One region of the Paenibacillus sp. FSL H7-0943 genome, then DNA from elsewhere that is predicted to be linked to it. Evidence: riboswitches for the same ligand, from Rfam matches in the RefSeq annotation. Region 1 holds a riboswitch; the other holds the start of a gene.
The links. Region 1 has a riboswitch for S-adenosylmethionine ahead of NSQ55_RS25380 (methionine ABC transporter ATP-binding protein). Riboswitches for the same ligand answer to the same signal wherever they lie in the genome.
Positions count from the first base shown of each region.

Region 2: linked by a shared signal. The riboswitch ahead of metA (homoserine O-succinyltransferase) and the one ahead of NSQ55_RS25380 (methionine ABC transporter ATP-binding protein) in region 1 are both predicted to bind S-adenosylmethionine.

Region 1 is NZ_CP150148.1:5,798,144-5,808,497, reverse strand. Features, by position in the region: gene NSQ55_RS25390 (heme A synthase) at 44-1,027, shown strand; gene NSQ55_RS25385 (Cthe_2314 family HEPN domain-containing protein) at 1,183-1,917, shown strand; SAM riboswitch class I at 2,020-2,155, shown strand; gene NSQ55_RS25380 (methionine ABC transporter ATP-binding protein) at 2,258-3,274, shown strand; gene NSQ55_RS25375 (methionine ABC transporter permease) at 3,274-3,933, shown strand; gene NSQ55_RS25370 (MetQ/NlpA family ABC transporter substrate-binding protein) at 3,991-4,857, shown strand; gene NSQ55_RS25365 (NifU family protein) at 5,016-5,264, opposite strand; gene NSQ55_RS25360 (YuzB family protein) at 5,346-5,600, shown strand; gene NSQ55_RS25355 (NAD(P)/FAD-dependent oxidoreductase) at 6,011-7,072, opposite strand; gene mqnE (aminofutalosine synthase MqnE) at 7,124-8,230, opposite strand; gene NSQ55_RS25345 (iron-sulfur cluster assembly accessory protein) at 8,689-9,048, shown strand; gene NSQ55_RS25340 (GNAT family N-acetyltransferase) at 9,156-9,608, shown strand; gene NSQ55_RS25335 (hypothetical protein) at 10,062-10,271, opposite strand.
Region 2 is NZ_CP150148.1:1,942,425-1,952,778, forward strand. Features, by position in the region: gene NSQ55_RS08380 (copper amine oxidase N-terminal domain-containing protein) at 1-83, shown strand, start outside; gene NSQ55_RS08385 (hypothetical protein) at 97-2,823, shown strand; gene NSQ55_RS08390 (ROK family protein) at 2,991-3,872, shown strand; gene NSQ55_RS08395 (HRDC domain-containing protein) at 4,083-5,099, shown strand; gene corA (magnesium/cobalt transporter CorA) at 5,186-6,121, opposite strand; SAM riboswitch class I at 6,518-6,647, shown strand; gene metA (homoserine O-succinyltransferase) at 6,763-7,683, shown strand; gene NSQ55_RS08410 (PLP-dependent transferase) at 7,720-8,892, shown strand; gene mqnC (cyclic dehypoxanthinyl futalosine synthase) at 9,519-10,354, shown strand, end outside.

The sequences.
Region 1 (10,354 bases):
AGTCTGGCTGCTTCTTCATTACTAAAAACTGCGGGTGATATTTTTGACGACAAATCAGTTGAAATGGCTTAGTTATCTTACTTGCCTTATCATGTTCCTCGCTGTACTCGGAGGAGCGGTAGTGACGAAGACTGGATCGGGCTTGGAATGCGGAAATGAATGGCCGCTCTGTCATGGAAAATTAATTCCGGCTTATACTATAGGCTCGATGATTGAATACACCCATCGCTTGTTTAGCGGTTTGGCAGGGTTATTCTCACTTGCCTCGATGTTTGCTTTTTGGCGTTATGCTCGTACGCGGCGCGATTTGCTGGGATATGCATTTATGACCTTAGTATTCGTCATCGTTCAAGGTGGTATGGGAGCGCTTGCAGTAATTAAATCCCAATCCGCTGCTGTAATGGCGTTGCATATGGGTTTTTCTTTGATCGCCTTTTCAAGCGCTATGATGTTGGCTCTTGGAACCAAGAGATGGCATGAAGCACGTGAATATGATCATAAGCTGGAGGCTCAAAAGAAGCCCGTAAGTAAGGCTTTTCGCAATTTAACCTGTTTTACTGCCATCTATTCTTATATTGTCGTGTATATTGGAGCCTTTGTAAGTCATACGGATTCACAAGGCGGGTGTTCGGGTTGGCCGCTTTGTAATGGAGAATGGGTTCCGGAGCTTTCCGGAGGTGTAGGTGTTGTTTTTACGCATCGGATTGCGGCTTTAATCTTATTCATGCTTACTGCGCTGCTTGGGCATTTAGCATTTTGGAAACATAAGGATTATCCAGAGCTTAGAGCGCTAGGTATAGCTGCAGTGCTGTTATGCTTGATGCAGGTATTTAGTGGGGCGGCTGTGGTTTACACTCTAGATAATGAAAGGCTGTACATATTTGCCGCTTTGGCTCATATTTTACTGATTGCCAGTTTGTTTGGTGTCTTATGTTATATGAGTGTAAGAGTCTGGCAGCTAAATCGCGCGAGTAGTGTCGTGTCTGGAAAAAATGTAACGAGCCCAATGATTCCACCGCCTTGGTAGAACATTCCCTCCGTGGATAGAGGTGCTTCACCCGCGGAATAATAAAGTGGAAATCGGTATATCGTGGAGCTGATTGGCCGATGCTTACGTCGCGAGTTTTGTACGAAGCAGTCCATGGAAGCAGACGCTGAACAAAACTTTAGGAGGACTGGGATATGCTGCGGGTATTACTTGGAGAGCCGCCTCGAAAGAACAGCGGTGTGTTGGCTGATGCGATGGAGAATATGGCCACTTTTGCAGCATTGCTGCGCAAGGAAATGAGTGCCCATGAGGATAATGACCATGAATACCGCAAGCTGGAGATTTGGACACGTGGGCTGATTTCCTCTCTGGATGAACTGGAGCAAAGTTGGTTCGCGGCCGCTTTTTACCGGAAATTAGTGATTGCGGGTTATATGGATGATATGACACCGGTGGAACAGGGCGATTATGCACGTTATGTTTATTTTTATAAAGATGGCTTTATCCGGGTTTTCTCTCTTCTGGACAAGCTTGGGACGGTACTGAATCATTTTTATGATCTCAAAACATCCAAATTAAAAACGCACTTTTCTTACTTTACAGTGCTGCGTCAGCTTCAATTATTGAATGTGCATCCTGCATTAGCGGATCAACTGGAAGAGATTAAGAACTCCTACCGCGATCCATTGGAGAATTTACGCAAGCGCAGAAATGCTGAAATTCATTATATGAATTCCGAAATGCAGGATGATTTGTGGCAGCGGCACCAAGGTCTGCATGACAAAATTCAGCTCGAGGATCTGGATAGCCATCTTGAGGATTTAAAACAATCGCTCGAAATGAACTGTAAGACATTAATCGCGGCATTCAGCTACAGCAATGAACAGCTGCGTAAGGAAATAAGCAAGGTAAAGAGCATAAAATCGTAATTGTTCAATATATTTCCTTTTGACAAAAATAGATAAACTCACTATACTTATGCTTGCATTAAAGTATGTACGATTTCAGAAAAAATATAATTTCATAACTTTATCTTATCGAGAGCGGCGGAGGGATAGGCCCGATGAAGCCCGGCAACCGATTTGTATCCAGCGCGGGAAGCGTTGTACAAATGTCATGGTGCTAATTCCTACAATGGCGCAGGTTGCGGTCGTTGGCAGATGAGAAGGCATTGTCTTAATAAACCCACAGAGCCTCTTGCGATCTGCATCGATCGTTGGAGGTTTTTTTGTATAGAATAAGTGAAGTATAAAGGGGGGGCGACGAGAGTTGATTAATCTAAAAGGGATAACAAAGGTTTATGGAAAAGGGAGTAATGCGGCAACAGCACTTTCTGGATTGAATCTGTCCATCGAGAAAGGTGAAATATTCGGAGTCATCGGCCACTCTGGAGCCGGGAAAAGTACATTGATCCGTTGCATTAATCTGTTGGAACGTCCGACAGAAGGAGAGGTCTGGGTAGACGGTGTTGAGCTAACCAGTCTTAACCAAGGTCAGCTGCAGGAACAGCGGCGCAAGATTGGGATGATTTTTCAACATTTCAATTTGCTGTCTTCAGCGACCGTGTACGATAATATTGCCTTTCCACTGCGCCTTGCAGGTACGTCGAGAACAGCTATTGATACAAAAGTCAAAGACCTGCTCGCTCTAGTTGGGCTTGAAGAACATAAAGATAAGTTTCCTTCTCAGTTATCTGGAGGACAAAAGCAGCGGGTCGGCATCGCCCGGGCACTAGCCAGTGACCCTGATGTGCTGCTGTGTGACGAGGCCACTTCTGCGCTTGATCCCCAGACAACAGATTCCATTCTTAAGCTGCTGCTCGATATTAATAAAAGATTCCATTTGACCATTGTGCTGATCACACATGAAATGCATGTAATCCAGAGCATCTGCGACCGTGTCGCGGTCATTCATGGTGGTGGGATTGTTGAGCAAGGCAAAGTTACAGAGGTATTTCTCAAGCCGCAGCATGAGGTTACACGCGATTTCATCCGCAGTGAGACACAGAATGAAGGACCTCTTCGAGTGGCGCTTGATGCTGCTGCCGGGGATAACTCTCAAGCTGTCAAAATTACTTTTTTCGGAGAAAAAACTTACGGCTCGGCACTATCCGATGTCGTGCGTGATACGGGTGTAAGCTTTGCAATCTTACATGGTACCATTTCAACGATTAAAGATGTGCCTTATGGACAGATGATTGTGCGGTTCGAAGGGCCAGCTGAGGCGATTGCTGTAACGATCTCCAGGCTAATTGCTCAAGGCCTTGATGTGGAGGTGATTTCGTAATGAATTTTGCAGATCTAAATTGGCAAGAAATGATGGATGCTACGGTTGCTACTATAAAAATGATATTTTTTTCCGGATTGTTCACAATTATTCTTGGTTTACCACTCGGAATTCTATTGTATTTATGGGGGAAATCGAATAGTATAGTAATCAGAGTAACTTACTCGGTCTTATCATTACTTGTAAATATTCTACGTTCCGTACCCTTTATCATTTTGATGGTGGCTCTAATTCCTTTCAGCAAAGCCGTTGTTGGAACCTCCATTGGTGTACTCGGTACGATTCCACCTCTGGTGATTGGTGCAGCTCCGTTTTTTGCCCGCTTGGTAGAGACGTCGTTAAGAGAGGTAGACCGCGGAGTCATCGAAGCCGCACAAGGTATGGGAGCATCGACGAACCAAATCGTTATGCGTGTTCTTTTGCCAGAAGCTCGTCCAGGTCTGCTCGCTGGAGTTACGATCACACTGGTTACACTGGTCTCCTATACAGCAATGGCTGGTATGGTTGGGGGCGGCGGATTAGGTGACTTGGCGATTCGTTACGGCTACCACCGCTATGAGACGGAGATTATGATTGTTTCTATAATATTTATTGTCGTACTGGTGCAATTGCTACAAATGGCCGGTGACCGACTCGTAAAACATTACACACGGAAATAAGGTACATCCATATATATCCTTATTCAATACAAAATATAGATTAGAGGGGGATTTACAATGAAAAAAGTACTACTTACATTTTTTAGCCTGACACTGGTTGCGGTGCTTGCGGCTTGCGGTAACAACAATGCATCTAATAATGCTGGGAGCTCGGCTGCTACAACAGCACCAAACGCAGAAGCAACAAGTGAACCTACTAAAGATCCAGTAAAATTGGTGATTGGTGCCTCACCTGTTCCTCATGCTGAAATTTTGAAGGCTATTGCTCCATTGCTTGAAAAAGATGGAATTACACTTGAAATCAAAGAATTCACTGACTATATTCAACCTAACGTACAGCTTGATGAGAAGGAGTTAGACGCTAACTTTTTCCAACACCAACCGTATCTGGATGACCAAAACAAAAATAATAAAACCGACCTGGTCTCTGTTGCATCCGTTCACGTTGAACCTTTTGGAGCTTATTCCAAAAAAATCAAATCGATCGATGAGTTGGCTGATGGTGCAAAAGTTGCCATTCCGAACGATGCTACTAACGGTGGCCGTGCACTAATCCTACTTGCAAAAAATGGTCTGATTACCTTGAAAGATGATACAAACATTGCTGCAACAAAAGCAGATATCACTGAAAACAAGAAAAATCTCGACATCATTGAGTTGGAAGCTGCTATGCTCCCACGTCAACTGGATGAGGTAGACCTTGCTTTGATCAACACGAACTTTGCACTAGACGCTGGTCTTGTGCCAACTAAAGATGCATTGTTCATCGAGGGTGTAGATTCCCCTTATGCTAACATTTTGGTAACCCGTCAAGACAATAAAGATTCCGAAGCCATCAAAAAGCTGGTTGCTGCCCTGAATTCTCCAGAAGCTAAAGCTTTCATTGAAGAAAAGTACGAAGGTGCGATCATTCCAGCGTTTTAAGGAATGAAGCTAAATTCGTCTATAGTCATAACAAGAACCCGCAGCCAAGTTGGCTTGCGGGTTTTATGTTCTAAGGTTGTGAGAGAATGTTAAATCCTCTATAATAAGAAAATCCCGATCTCCTATACAGGAGAATCGGGAGGGTTATTGAACGGGATTTAGAATACTTGAACTACTTCTTCAACGCCTTCTACTTCTTCAAGGAGGGCGCGTTCAATCCCGGCTTTCAAGGTGATCGTGGAGCTTGGGCAGCTGCCGCAGGCACCCATAAGTTTCAACTTAACGATGCCGTCTTCCACATCGACCAGTTCTACGTCACCGCCATCGCGCTGCAGGAACGGACGAAGCTTATCCAGCACTTCTAGTACTTCATCATACATTTCGGTGCTTTGTGCATTCTCACTCATTTCTCAATCACTCCTTTCGTAAGTTCATTATAGTACAAAAAGTTAAAAAATAAAATGGTTAGGCGGAATAGGGAGATCATCATGAGACCAATTATTGAATTTTGTTCCAGCAACATGGGTCACGGAACAGACAAGCTAATGCATAAGCTGGAGGAAAATCCAGATTATGATGTTATTGAATACGGATGTCTGAACAATTGTGGAGAGTGTTATTTAATGCCTTTCGCCATGGTTGAAGGTGACATTATTGCAGCAGACACTGTTGCAGAGCTAGAAGAGAAAATTGAGGCCAAGATCAAAGAGCTTGAGGCTTGGTTTAATATAGATCTTGACTAAATTTCTCGAGAAAAAAAGAGGGAGCACTCCATAATCTAAATTATGGAGTGCTCCCTCTTTTTGGAACCTTACTTGAACAAAATCCACCAATTTGATCGATTAGGCAACATATTGGAGAGTGCAGGGGCTACCGTGAAGGTGCCACCGGACTCAGGCGACCTTATATTGGGTGTTTTCCTACATTTGGATTGCTATCGGACCCCATAGTCACTATTCACCTGAAAAACAGCATAAATGAACCTTATTATTAGCAATAACTTCACTGGAGTCCGAAACTCTCCTTCATAGGCTGAAAATTTGCGAATAAGGTCATCTGAGTCCGAAGGGTATACGCACCAATAACGTAAGGAAGCTACTCTCGTGTTTATCTGAGAGTAGCTTCCTTTAATACTTATGAACCAATCATAGGCTTATCCTAAAGTGCGTTTCGACATCCAGAGCACTCCGCTCTTGAGGATGCGGGGAACCCGTCCTTTGACGGAGCGTTGTCCCATAAGTCCGAATCCTGCTTTTTTTCCTAGTGACCCTAAAGTACCCTTCAGGCGAATAGGATGAAGCTTAGGAGTCTCACCGCGCCAGGTCGCTTGGATAACCTGAGCTACCTGCTCACCCTGTGCTCCAGCGGCTTGTGCGCTTGGTGCAAATGGCAGACTGGCACAGTCACCAATCACATATACCTCCGGATAATCCGGTATACGATAATACTCATCCAGCATAATCCGTCCACCGCGGTCCTTCGACACATTCAAATCTTGAACTACTTTTACAGGTTGAATCCCTGCGGTCCATACTGTCACATCTGAAAGGATTTCCTCGGTACCGTTAAAAATCGAATCCTTCTCTACATGAGATACAGAGATTCGTCCCAGCGTTTGCACCTGATGGTGATGAAACCATTCCTCTACGTACTGTGACAGCTTTGCCGGAAAGGCAGACAAAACACGTTCACCGCGATCCAGAATAGCAATGTTAAGGTCTGGACGGCTCTCCCGAAGCTCTGCAGCTAATTCAACACCGCTTAATCCTCCACCTACGATGTTTATCGTTCCGTAAGGCTTCACATCATTTAAACGGCGGTAGGTTTCCCGAGTACCAGCAAAGGTCTGGATGCTGCAGGTATATTGATCAGCACCAGGGATGTTGTGGTAATTGTCGGTACAGCCAAGAGCAATGGCTAGGAGATCATAAGATACAATCTCACCGGATTCCATACTGACTATTTTGCTCTCCAAATCAATGGAACTCACTTCACCGTACCGGACAGTAAGCCGGGGGTGAACCGGAAAATGAATGCGCAGGTGATAATCAGTTACGGTACCTGCGGCGAGCGCATAATATTCCGTTTTGATTCCTTGATATGGCATTCGGTCAATTAAGATAATTTCAACATCATGAGGAAGATGATTATTGAGTAATTCTTGAATTAAGGCTAGGCCGCCGTAGCCACCGCCAAGAACGAGTATTGTTCTCATGCTGACCGAACTTCCTTTCCAATATGGGATAACAAATCTCAGGTAGTCTTCTTATTCGTATACCTTAACTTCATTATAGAAAGTGTCACGTTCGACAGGAATTCGTCCAGCACCTTTCACTAGCCAGATCAATTCGTCGCGAGTCAGACCTTCCGGTGTTAAGGCGCCAGCCGCGTGGCTGATACGTTCTTTTAAAATTGTGCCATGCACATCTGATGCACCGAAGTTCAGCGCAACTTGAGTAAGCTGAGGGCCAATGTTAATGAAGTACGCTTTGATGTGATCGAAATTGTCCAACATCAATCTGCTGATCGCAATGGTCTTCAGATCCTCATAAGCAGAGTTGCGGCGCATGATGCCAGCGTTTTTATTCTTAGGCTGCATGGACAATGGAATGAATACCATAAAGCCATTGGTTTCGTCCTGCAAATCACGGATTTGCATCATATGGCGGATACGGTCTTCATGAGATTCAATGGAGCCGTACAGCATAGTGGTATGGGTCTTCATCCCAAGCTGATGTGCTGTCCGATGGACTTCCAGATATTCTTCCACATTAGCTTTGTCTACACGCATTTTTTTACGATATTGGTCGGATAATATTTCTGCACCACCACCGGTGAGTGTTTTCAGTCCAGCAGCACGCAATTGTTCCAGTACCTCACGAATACTCAAACCGCTAATACGGGTGAAAAAATCAATTTCAGCGGCAGTGTAGGCTTTTAAGGTAACCTCAGGGAAACGTTCGTTCAAAGCTTTTAAAGAATCCACATAATATTGGAAGGGAACCTTGTCGTTATGGCCACCAACAATATGGAATTCGCGTACGCCTGGGTGGATATGCTGTTCGACATATTGCACCATTTCCTGACCGGAAAGGGTATAGGCTCCCTCTTCTCCATCATCTTTGCGGAAATTGCAGAATGCACAGTGCGATTCGCAAACATTGGTGAAATATAGACTCATGTTTTCGATAAAATATACCCGATTGTGATTCTTGGCGATATTGACTTCATTCGCTAGCTGGCCAATGGTAAGTAAATCGTTGCTTTGATATAAATAAACGCCATCTTCCAAATTCAATCTTTCGCCGCTGCGAACCTTATCAATAATGTTCGCCATTCGGGCATCCGTGTGGGGGGTAAAAAGAGTAGACATATTATGATTTCCTCCTGAAAGTTTACGAGCAGATTGCTCGAAGATAAATTCCAGACGTACCCAAGTGGTAGCTGTTCATTCTAAAAAAGAAAGAGGCGAGCTTGCCTCCGTGACAAATTTCCGAATTTTTACTTAGAGTGCCTTCCCTATTATAAACCTACTCTCCTAAGGGTATCAACAGCTTGATATTGATGGTGTTTTTTGCTGTGAAGGGTCATGCCGAAGGCAGTTGTGACTTGAGGGTAACGGAATAGTCGGTTATACTGAATTTATCAAGCATAAACGTCATTGGCATCCTTATAAAGTTGATAAGCGTTTAAGCGAGAAATATAAGACATAAAGAATAGGTGCAACACTTATACTTTCTTATATTTTTAAGAAATAACTTTTGGCCGGAAGGTCCCTTAAACATAAGTTTCCGCTTATGAAGGGAGACGAATTTGTAGGAGGATGAGATCATGATTAATATTAGTGAAAAGGCAGCAGAACAATTAAAGGCGATGCTTGCTGAACAAGAAGTACCGAACATGTTCCTCCGTATTGGAGTAACGCCCGGCGGTTGCAGTGGATTCTCGTACGCTATGGGCTTTGATGATAATGAAACCGATCAGGACGTATATATGGACATTCAAGCCATGAAAGTGGTTGTGGAGAAGGAGAACCTTCGTTACCTGGACGGCCTCGAAATCGACTTTGAAGAATCCGGTATGACGGGTGGTTTCACCATCAACAACCCTAACGCTACTGCAACTTGCGGCTGCGGTTCAAGCTTCCGTACAGCTACGGATGCAGGGAAACCTAACGAAGAGCCTTGCTAATCACAGCAATCACGGCTCCAAGCCCCGTGTTGGATTCTAACAACACAGGCTTGGAGTTTTTTTTATTCTCAATGACAAAAATCATCACAAGGAGTTCGGAAATGGAAATGGAAATCAGAAAATTAAAAGCTGGTGAACAGCCTCCATTAGAATTACTTCTATTAGCAGATCCTTCGGAGAGCTTAGTTAACGGATATTTACAAAGAGGGTTATGTTGTGTGGCTGAGGTGGATAACAGCATCATCGGAGTCTACGTTGTGCTGCAGACAAGACTGGAGACTGTAGAAATCGTAAATATCGCCGTCGACGAAAATAAACACGGGCAAGGAATAGGTAAGCAGCTGCTGAACCATGCGATTCAGAATGCCAAGCAGCTTGGGGCAAAAACCATTGAAATTGGCACAGGAAATTCGAGTGTTGGACAATTGGCACTTTATCAGAAATGTGGATTCAGAATCACCGGCATTGATAGAGATTTTTTTATTAGGCATTACAGTGAAGAAATCTTTGAAAATGGGATTCAAGTCATAGATATGATACGCCTGTCGCTGGATTTATGAGTAATAGGGGAGTTTCTCAGAAGTCATTTAATGGGCGCTGGGGTAGTTCTTTATTCTTTTACATAGGAAGCAAACGATATATCGCTAATCATGTATCGCAAGCCAGGTATCGGACACAGAGGACCCTAAACGCCGCATTTTCCCATATTTGTGGTGCCAACGGACTGCATTGCCGCTATTGCTATGAAAATCAGTAAATATGAAGCTCTTTCTAAGCGATAGTGTCACTGGAGTCCGAAACCACGCCTCAAAGGTTGAAAATCTGCAAATAACGTCATCTGGGTCCGAAATGCTCATGGGTTAACGACACTGTTGAAGCAGATAGCTATTGTTTAAAAACACAGAGCAGCGATTCTCCACATAACTGGAGAATCGCTGCTCTGTGTTTTTTTTGCGAGGGTCGGACCGTCTGTGCATAGAAGTAAGCTGTTTATAGGCAGTCCCCTGCGTACATTAGGCTGGAATAATAAACTTGTAATTAATCATAAATACGATGAGCGCTGCAGCTCCAAGGGAGAAGGCGATACAGCCCGTACCCAGTGCTCTGCGTTTGTCTTTAATAAATTTAAAGCCAATGGCGCAGATCAGTATAGTCGTTCCAGCCAATACAATGGACATCCCAAGCATAGCCACCCAATATAAAACCTCAAAAAACTGTGCCATTCTGAGCCCTCCCCGCGCTGTGCTTTTTAGTGATTCTGTTAGTACTCACTATAATAGTAGAAATTGAAAATGTAACCGCTATT
Region 2 (10,354 bases), 3.0 Mb from region 1:
AAGTCTTCCAAAGCAAAGATTATAAAATTGATGTAGACTCTCCTGGTATGGGGGATATAGGAATCGCAGTATGGCCGAAGTAGGAGAGGTGAAGGTATGAAAAAATCGATATGGCTTAGTATAGTGACAATATTCTTATTCCAATCTATAGCTTCTTCAGTTTTCTCTGAAGAGTCAGTGAATGATACTTCTAACAATCTTCCAAAAACAGCGACAGCTGTTATCGAGAAGATCAATAAAGATATGGCGGAGCTCTATAAAAAATCTAATTATTACACAATGGAGACTAATAAAGGAAAGTTAAGAGAGGATTTGTTACAAAACCAGATAAAATCTAACAATAGTAATTTTGAGATTGTCTATGGTGGAAATCATGAATGGCTTGAGCATAGCAATATGTTTGCTTTTTCCGGGTATTCGATTGATGGGGACTCGGTCTCAACTGAGGGAGCTCCATGGTATGCTGGATGGAGCGGGATTCAAATTCAGAATTTTAATATGATTAAGGAACCTTGGAAGGACTCTGGCGTAAAATCAAGCTACAAAATTAGAAAAAATGATTTTGATGCATTTGTAGGTAGGGATATTGAGTATCTAGTGAATTCCGGCGGGACTTTTGAGCAGGCTATTCTTACTGGACTAAACCTGAGCTATGCCGGTAAGAAATATGAACGGTTCATCTATAACAATCAAGACAAGGAGTATAAAGACAGGGTTGTATACACTCAGAATACTACACCGTCTAAGGGAGGGCGATGGATAGATTATGTTCACGTCCTGCAACCGCCTACCTATCTGTCTTGGGGATCAGGGAGGATTTACATCCAAGGTTCCAACGGAAATATTACTTACTTAGGCATTCCTATCGCACCGTTTATTTTGCAGGTAAATGATTTATCCCCTCATTTCGAAACTTTGCCAACCGGCGCGGTAGCTGGACAAGAGGTAACCGTTGGAATCAGACTCAGATCCAGCTTCGCCACCCAGAAAACAACAGATTACGCTTGGAAGATCACGAGTAACGGAAAGGAAATCCCTGTAAGATACCATGGTCATGCGTCAACGTTAGCAGGTGAAATTATGCTTGCGGCTAATACGGCTGACAATATTCTTTTCGCGACATTTACAATGCCTGATGAGGACGTATACATCCAGTTTAATCTGAACAGGCTGAAGTCACCTAATGAAGTCTTTTACGGAAATAATGAGATTTACGGATGGATTAAGAAGGTCAACTCGATGCCAACAACTAAAGGCTCCTTCGATCTGGATTATAATGTGTTATCGAAAAAAGTGAAATTCGGGTTAGCCGATGGCGCTGCTATAAAGGCTGTTCTACAACCGCAATATTCTGATTTTACTTGGAGTGGGAATGCTACAGGCGCTTTGGAAGTAATCAATAATTCGGATACTATCTATCGTTATTTCCGTGTGGAGAATAATCCGCTGGTTAACGATGCCGCCAGTACTATAGTTAGACAACCTGACATCATAGCTAGTCTACAGCGCCCTGATTTTGGTGATGATCCTGTTAACGGTAAGTGGTACATTAATCCGGCTCCGTATACACCTAATCAAAAGTCAGGTAATATCAGTTTCCAGGGTACTGTGAGCAGAAATTTCACTCGTAATTATCAGGTGTGCAGCACAACAAAGAACGGGGAAGGTAAAGATGTTGAATCTTGTCAAACATATACGGAGAGCGGCAGCACTTCAGCTCCGTTTACACCAGGTGAGGATGTCAAAACCATTCGGACTTATATTTATAATGGGGCCAAACAAATAGCACCTAAGCTGTACAAGAATTCAATAGACAAGAATAAAGCGGATTCTTTGATTCGAAAGCTCTTCTGGACAAGTGAGCCTTACAATTATAATGTAATCCGCTGGATGGCTCATGAAGATGAAAATAAGAACTTACAGGATTGGACGAAAGTAAAGGGGCAATTCGAGCGAATCTTCACACAACAGGCAAGCGGAGATATCGGCTGGAAGGTAGAGAATAGCATGGCTCAAGCTTATAAGAAAGCCAGAGCTACCGCTAAAAAAATGCTTAACGACAAATCTAATTATGATACCGCCGTGTTTGCTACGGATAAGCAACTTCAAGGGTATGATTATCCGATTAAATCCGGATATTATTTTAATCCTGTTGGAACGTATACCTTTACACTGGAGACAGTTACGTTTAAAGATACGGATAAAGACACGAAGGACCATAAGGATCTTGTTGAGGAACTTACGAATTCTTTCCGATATGAAACTGATCTTATGTATATCAATAATGATAAAGTTGCGGTCAATCTGCGGAATGAACCACTGAGCAAAAACGGGAATAACTTTGCAAGAAAGCCAGCGGCTTTATCCGTAGAGGATAACACCGGAGTGAATGATGCGAAGTTGCTGACGGTGGAGAACAGCTTTACTAAAGATGTGGAAGAGATCCCATATTCACAAGAAAGAGAAAGTGATAAAGGCACCCATGAATTCTGGAAGAATATATTAGAGGGTTACTCACAGTCTAGTACACTGGGAAGCTTCAACAATTTCAAATACCGTGAATATGTGGGCTTGAATCAGAATATGTACAAGATCACGGAAAAGTCTACGGTGACGATTACGATTAATAAGGACCATATTCCTGTCTATACTACAGCTGAAATGCCAGATGGGAAGTACTATGTTAAGGCTTGGCTGGCAGATGTGGAGCTCTCCAAGAGTACCAACGCGTACAAATCACTGGGCAAGCTTGTCGGCATTAAGCCGCTGGATCAAATTGAGGTTACGGTAAAAGGCTCTATGTTTGATGACTTAAATAATTAAACATCAATAGTCTCCCTTCATGCAAAAAAGCATGAAGGGAGTTTTATTATTGTGATAGCGCTTCATCCAACGTATAATAAGGGCTGTTGATTGTTTTATTTTATATTAATTTTTATTTTCAAACTGGATGGCGGATTATTGCTTAATGGAGAAGGGAGATAGTTGCTATGAAGTTATTGGGAGCGATTGAAGCAGGCGGAACGAAGTTTGTATGCGGAATTGGTTATGAGGACGGTACCATTCTGGACCGAGTTAGCTTTCCGACAACAACACCGGAAGAAACGATGGGACTCGTAATTGACTATTTTAATGGGAAGAATGTAGAAGCTTTTGGTATTGGATCGTTTGGACCGATTGATCCCGTGCTGGACAGCCCTACTTATGGTTACATAACAACGACACCAAAACCTCACTGGGGACAATATAATTTGGTAGGTACAATGGCTGAGCAATTTAACGTGCCGATCGGTTTTGATACGGATGTGAATGGTGCAGCGCTTGCGGAAAGTAAATGGGGAGCGGCTAAAGGTCTGGACAGCTGCCTTTATATTACGGTTGGGACAGGCATTGGAGCGGGAGCAGTAGTTGGAGGTCAGATGGTGCATGGATTGTCTCATCCTGAGATGGGGCATATTCTAGTTCGCAGACATCCAGAGGACACGTTTGAGGGCTACTGCCCTTATCATGGCGATTGCCTTGAAGGGTTAGCAGCAGGTCCGGGGATTGGCAAACGCTGGGGACAACCAGCAGGCGAGCTGCCTGTTGACCATCCAGCTTGGGATATGGAAGCTCATTATCTTGCACATGCACTTATGAATTACGTGTTGATTCTGTCTCCCGAAAAAATCGTAATGGGCGGTGGTGTCATGAAGCAAAGCCACTTGTTCCCGCTAATTCGTACCAAGCTGCAGGAGCTGCTGAAGGGTTATGTTCAGCATCCAGCGCTAAATACCGACATCGATAATTATGTTGTGCCACCGCAGCTTGGAGATAACGCAGGACTTGCAGGTGCGATTGGACTGGCAACTTTAGCTTTGGCAAGAAACTAGTATAAAAAGATATTGACTGTTAGGAAATATATGGTATTGTAGGATCTAACAGTATAGCATTTAATGAGGGAGCACCTCTTTCACGTTTATCGTGAGAGTGGTGCTTTTTTGCGTTTTCCGAGTCTGACAGTGTGGGATTCACATCAGCGAATAAGTAGCTCAGACCGGTAGGTATAGTGCTTGCTGAAGACTAGAAAGGCAGGGATGAATATGCAAATTGTATTTATGAATCGCTTATCCAGAATATCTGGGGTGGATCAAGAGGTGTTCGCTCAGCTATGGATTGGAGAGGAAGAAGGAGTGTGGAGCCTGGGCTGGCGTGATTTTTCAGGCGGTGAGGAAACCCAGGAGCATTTGTGGTACGCGGGTGGTTCATGGAATGAAATGCTTTGTGTTTACAGGCATGAGCTGGCGGTGAAGATGGGGGATGGCTATCGGCCGTTGATTGATGGCGTATTTCATGAAGAAGACGGCCTTACCGGGCGTAATCAGGAGCAGCTAAGGCTGCAATATTACAGTGAATATAATGGGAGCGAAGCTATTTATGAGGAGTTATGTGCTTGGCGCCGCAGCCGAGCTTCTAGTGAACGGAAAGCCCCTTACATTCTTGCCAGCAATCGTTTGTTACGTTTGATAAGCACTTTCTTGCCACATACACCAGAGGAGCTGCTGCAGATCCCTGGTGTAGGGGAAGGAAAGGCAGCCCAATATGGCACGGATTGGTTGGCTATAACCTCTACGGCTGCAAGGGAACATTCCTTTCCTTTGAATTGGGTACACCAAGAAATTGAGGAGGATTCTTTTGTATCCTGGCTCTATAAACAGAAAGAGGTCAAATATAAGAAACAGCTAGAAAGACTGCGATTACGGCGAATTCTGCTGCAAGGGATCGAGAATGGGTTAGGGTTAGAACAGCTTAAGGTGAACAGTGGAGTGAACCGTCGCGAACTGATTGAAGCGGTAGAGGAGCTGGAAAGAGAAGGTTATTGCGTGGAGAAACTGATCGAGGTAGAACTGAAAAATGTGCCGCAGAATGAGCAGGAGGCGATATGGAATGCCTATGCAGAGGTTGGAGATCTTTTTCTAAAGCCAGTGCTGCATAAGGTGTATGGGGAGGATTTTTCAGCAGCAGAAGGGCTGGATAGCTATTATGAACATCTGCGGCTGATCCGCATTCGTTTCCGGCGGGAGCAAGCTCCTAAAGTGGGCATGGCGACCAGTTTCTAGTAGCTTTTTATCATATCAAAAAGACGAAGGCTTCCTTACACCATAGGGTTAAAGGGCCTTCGTCTTGCCTATTCGTCCGTTTATTTTCATAGCCATTCTTTCTTGCGGAATACATACAGCATCCCACAGCCTAACGTCAACATTAGACCTATAACGGCAAAATAACCGTATTTCGTATGCAATTCCGGCATATGATCAAAGTTCATCCCATAGATTCCGGTAATTACGGTCAAAGGCATGAATATCGTTGTAATCGCGGTAAATACTCTCATAATTTCATTGGCGCGGTTGGCGATACTGGATTGGTAGGCCTCACGTAAGTTGCCCATGAGATCGCGGTACGTCTCAAAGGTTTCGGATATTTTAACTGCATTTTCATAAATGTCGCTAAAGTATTTCTGCAGCTGATCATCAATCAGACGGAGGTCTTTTTTATTCAGGGTATTGATAACCTCTTTCTGTGGTCCCAGCATCTTCTTTAACCATAAGATCTCACTTCGCAGACCGATAATCTCACTCAGATGAGATTTCTTGGTATGCATTAGGATATCCTCTTCAAGCTTCTCAATCCGGGCTTCAATTCGGTCACCTACGGAGAAATAATTATCTACGACAAGGTCGATAAGCAGGTAAAGGAATTGGTCGGGTTCGCTAACCTCTTGTTCCCATAACATGGGCTTCAGGACGCGTAGCTCGTGAATCTTTTGTTTCGTTACAGTAATAATATAATGTCTGCCCAAGAATATATTGAGCGCCCGCAGGAAGATTTCCTCATCATCAAAGCGGATGCTGTTTACAACAATAAAGTAATGACTTTCGTATATTTCGATCTTTGGACGTTGATCCTCTTCACTAAGGCAATCCTCAACAGCGAGATCATGCAGGTTGAACAGGGGCTGAAGCAGCTCCAAATCCTCCACATCTGCATCAATCCAATAGAACCCTTCTGTTGGGGGTGTCAATGTTTCATCAATTTCATCAATAGGTGTAAAAACCCCTGCATTCACCAGCCGGATTTTCATCTGATTCCACTCCTTCTATCCCCGGGTCTTCACCAGGGACTGCTAATTAAGCACAGAGAAAAAATCAGCTTGGCCGGCGTTACAATCAATACAAGAGGCCGAATGACGATTCGAGGGCATGAAGAAGAACTGCTCCCGCCGCCGGCAAGCTGATGATTATCCTGTGTGGTTGCTCATTCTGTACACTTAATTGCGAGCTCGGGTCGCCTTCCATTCTTCTTCTCACCTCTTCTTTTCGTTCAGGTATGAAATACTTGTCTAGTATAACAACGGAGTATGCCTCTTTCAAGCAAATTTATTGTTACTTTGAGGCTACTTCAGCATTGTATGGACTTGACGAAAAGGAGGTTCATGATTTAAAGTAAATTTTAAAGAAATTTAATTGAATACAGCTAAATCTTATCAAGAGCAGGTGGAGGGACTAGCCCTATGAAACCCGGCAACCGGCGTGTGAACGCACGGTGCTAATTCTTGCGGAACTTTGCTGACGACTAAACCTCGTCCAAAAGTTTCTGGCAGATGAGAGAGGCGCATATGACTGTAGATATGACCTTTCTCGTTTTCCGAGAAAGGTCTTTTTATTGTTCAGAAAGCCGCGATGTGACATCATAACCTAAATACAGTTAAGGAGTGGAAAGACAATGCCAATTAAAATTCCCGACAGTTTACCAGCAAAAGAAATACTATCCGGTGAAAATATTTTTGTGATGGATGATAGTTTGGCTTTCCATCAGGATATCCGTCCACTAAGGATTGCTATTCTGAATCTCATGCCGACTAAAGAAACGACGGAGACTCAATTGCTGCGTTTAATAGGAAATTCACCGCTACAGGTTGACGTTACCTTGCTGCATCCACGCTCACATACTTCTAAGAATACTTCTGCTGAGCATTTGAGAAGCTTTTACAAAACTTTTGACGAGATCAGCCACCGCCGTTTGGATGGTCTTATTGTTACAGGAGCACCCGTAGAGCAAATGGAGTTTGAGGAAGTATCCTATTGGGAAGAGCTAAAAGAGATTTTTGAATGGAGCAAGGATAATGTGACCTCGACCATGCATATCTGTTGGGCGGCACAGGCAGGGTTGTATCATCATTTTGGTGTTCGTAAAGTGGCTTTGCCTGAAAAATGTTTTGGAGTATTCTCCCATACGATTAATCAAAATAACATTAAATTGCTGCGCGGCTTTGACGAGGTATTCCATGTACCGCATTCCCGTCATACCGATGTCTCCCGCGAAGATATTGAGAGCAATCCAGATCTGCAGATTCTGGCGGAATCCGAAGAAGCTGGTATGTATCTAGTAGCTACGACCGACGGCAAACAAATATTTGTGACCGGACATTCCGAATACGATCCATTATCCTTGAAATGGGAATATGATCGTGATTTGGAGAGGGGCATGGAGATGGCCTTGCCGAAACACTATTTCCCTAAAGATGATCCAGAACAAACACCTCCTGCAGTGTGGCGTGCACATGCCAACTTATTATTCTCTAATTGGCTCAATTACTATGTATATCAAGAGACACCTTACGATATCGACCCGATTGTTTATTAAGATCAGCGCTACATTACAATTTAGGAGGCATTTATCATGGACGACAAACTTAGGATTGAAAGCAGACTGGCACAAATAGGTTCACAAGAAGATCCGGCTACCGGAGCCATTAATTTCCCTATCTATAATGCTACGGCATTCCGTCACCCGAAGCTTGGGCAGAGCACAGGTTTCGATTATAGCCGTACCAAAAGTCCAACCCGTTCCGTACTAGAGAATGCGGCTGCGGAATTGGAGTCTGGTGATGCAGGTTTTGCCTGTAGTTCTGGGATGGCAGCTATTCAAACCATATTTACCCTGTTTGGGCAAGGCGATCACTTGATCGTTTCGCTGGATCTTTACGGCGGGACCTATCGTTTGTTGGAACGAATTATGTCCAAGTTTGGAATCACTGCTTCCTATGTAGATACGAATGATTTGGATGCGCTTGAGGCTTCACGTCTTCCAAATACGAAGGCGATATTTATTGAAACGCCAACGAATCCTTTGATGATGGTTACGGATATTGCAGCCGTTGCTACTTGGGCCCGTCATCATGGGCTGCTCACAATTGTAGACAATACACTGCTGACTCCATTTTTCCAGCGTCCTCTGGAATTAGGTGCGGACATTGTAGTCCATAGTGCTACCAAATATTTGGGCGGACACAATGATGTACTTGCGGGTCTTATTGTATCTAAAGGAGCTGAATTATCCGCTGAAATAGCGATTCTACATAACTCTATTGGCGCTGTGCTTGGGCCAACAGACAGTTATCAGCTGATGAGAGGCATGAAGACACTGGCCCTGCGTATGGAACGGCACGAGAGCAATGCGCTAGCAATTGCCCGCTATCTACAAGAGCATCCGGCGATTGCGGAAGTGTTCCATCCAGGCCTGCCGGATCATCCGGGATATGAAATCCAGAATCGCCAGTCCTCGGGCAATACCGGAATTTTTTCTTTCAAATTAAAAGATGCCAGATACGTAGAACCTCTGCTTCGTCATATCCGGCTTATTGCCTTCGCGGAGAGCCTCGGCGGGGTTGAATCGCTAATGACCTATCCTGCAGTACAGACGCATGCGGATATTCCTGTGGAAATTCGGAATGCGGTGGGTGTAGATGATCGATTGCTGCGCTTCTCGGTCGGTATTGAACATGCGGAGGATCTAATTGCTGATCTTGGTCAAGCTTTAGAGGCTGCGCGGGCGGAAATCGAAACGAAGTAAAAGTAACGGCAACCCAGATCGGCACCGAATGCTGGGAAATATCGAGGATCTATCTCACCGTTGATTTAGAGCTGGTGTTGGACGCAGGATGAAATAGAGCTGTCTCATAAGCCGGGAATTGGCTGCTGGGATAGCTCTTCTTTTTGGACTTTTTGCTATTGGACACAGCTGACCTTAGACACAGCATTATTACACATTTGGAATGTTAACGGACTCCACAGCAGCTATTGCGCTAAAAACCAGCCTTCATGAGTCTCTTGTCAAGGAATAGCGTGGCTGGAGTCCATAACTATGCTCCAAAGGCTAAATACTAACTAATAACGTCATCTGTGTCCGGCAGCCTCAAGGAATTTTGATTCACCGGGTGCAGGCAGCAATGTAAGGACTCTTTCTGCTGGATGGTATCTTGCTAAGAAAGTAAAAAGTTTTTCAAGCTGTTCAGATTGTGATACGATGAGGAAATGAACTGTTCATTTATTAAAATATAAGGTATAAGTTACATACTATACTTTATCCTTATGTTACTACGAGAAACGGTTGTTATCTCTAAAGGACGACAACGTTATTTTTCTTGTGATTTTGTGAATCTACCATATCCCTAAGGGTTTAAAAGGAGGATGCGAACGATGAGTACGATAGATCTTATTTTGGATAAAGCCCTGCGGGGTGACCGTCTCCAATTGGAAGATACCATCCGACTATTCGAGAGCAACGAAATTGAGAAAATGGGTGCTGCTGCAAACACTATTATGGAACGCTGGCATCCGGACCCGTTAGCCACATTTGTAATTGGCCGTAATATTAACTATACGAATGTATGTGATGTGTACTGCCGTTTTTGTGCTTTTTACCGCAGACCAGGCTCGGATGAAGGCTATGTGCTGCCAGATGAAACGATTTATCAAAAAATTGCTGAAACGATTGCTGTTAATGGTACAGAAATTCTTATGCAAGGTGGAACTAATCCTAACCTTCCATTTAGCTACTATACAGATATACTGCGCGGAATTAAGCAACGTTTCCCTGAGATTACAATGCACTCCTTCTCTCCTGCGGAGATTATGAAGATGAAAGAAGTATCAGGATTACCACTGGAACAAGTGGTTCGTGAAATTCATGCTGCGGGTCTGGATTCCTTGCCAGGCGGAGGCGCAGAAATTCTTGATGACCGTACACGCCGCAAAATCAGCCGGCTAAAAGGCTCGTGGCGCGAGTGGATGGATGTAATGCAGACAGCACATAAAGTGGGTATGAATACAACAGCAACAATGGTGATTGGGCTTGGAGAAAGTATGGAAGAACGAGCTTTGCACTTACTACGTGTACGTGAGGCTCAGGATGAGTGTATTGCCAACAAATATGATTCTGAAGGTTTCTTGGCCTTTATCTCATGGACATTCCAGCCGGACAATACCAACCTGAAGCTGGACAGACAAACGCCTGAGGAATATCTGAAGACGGT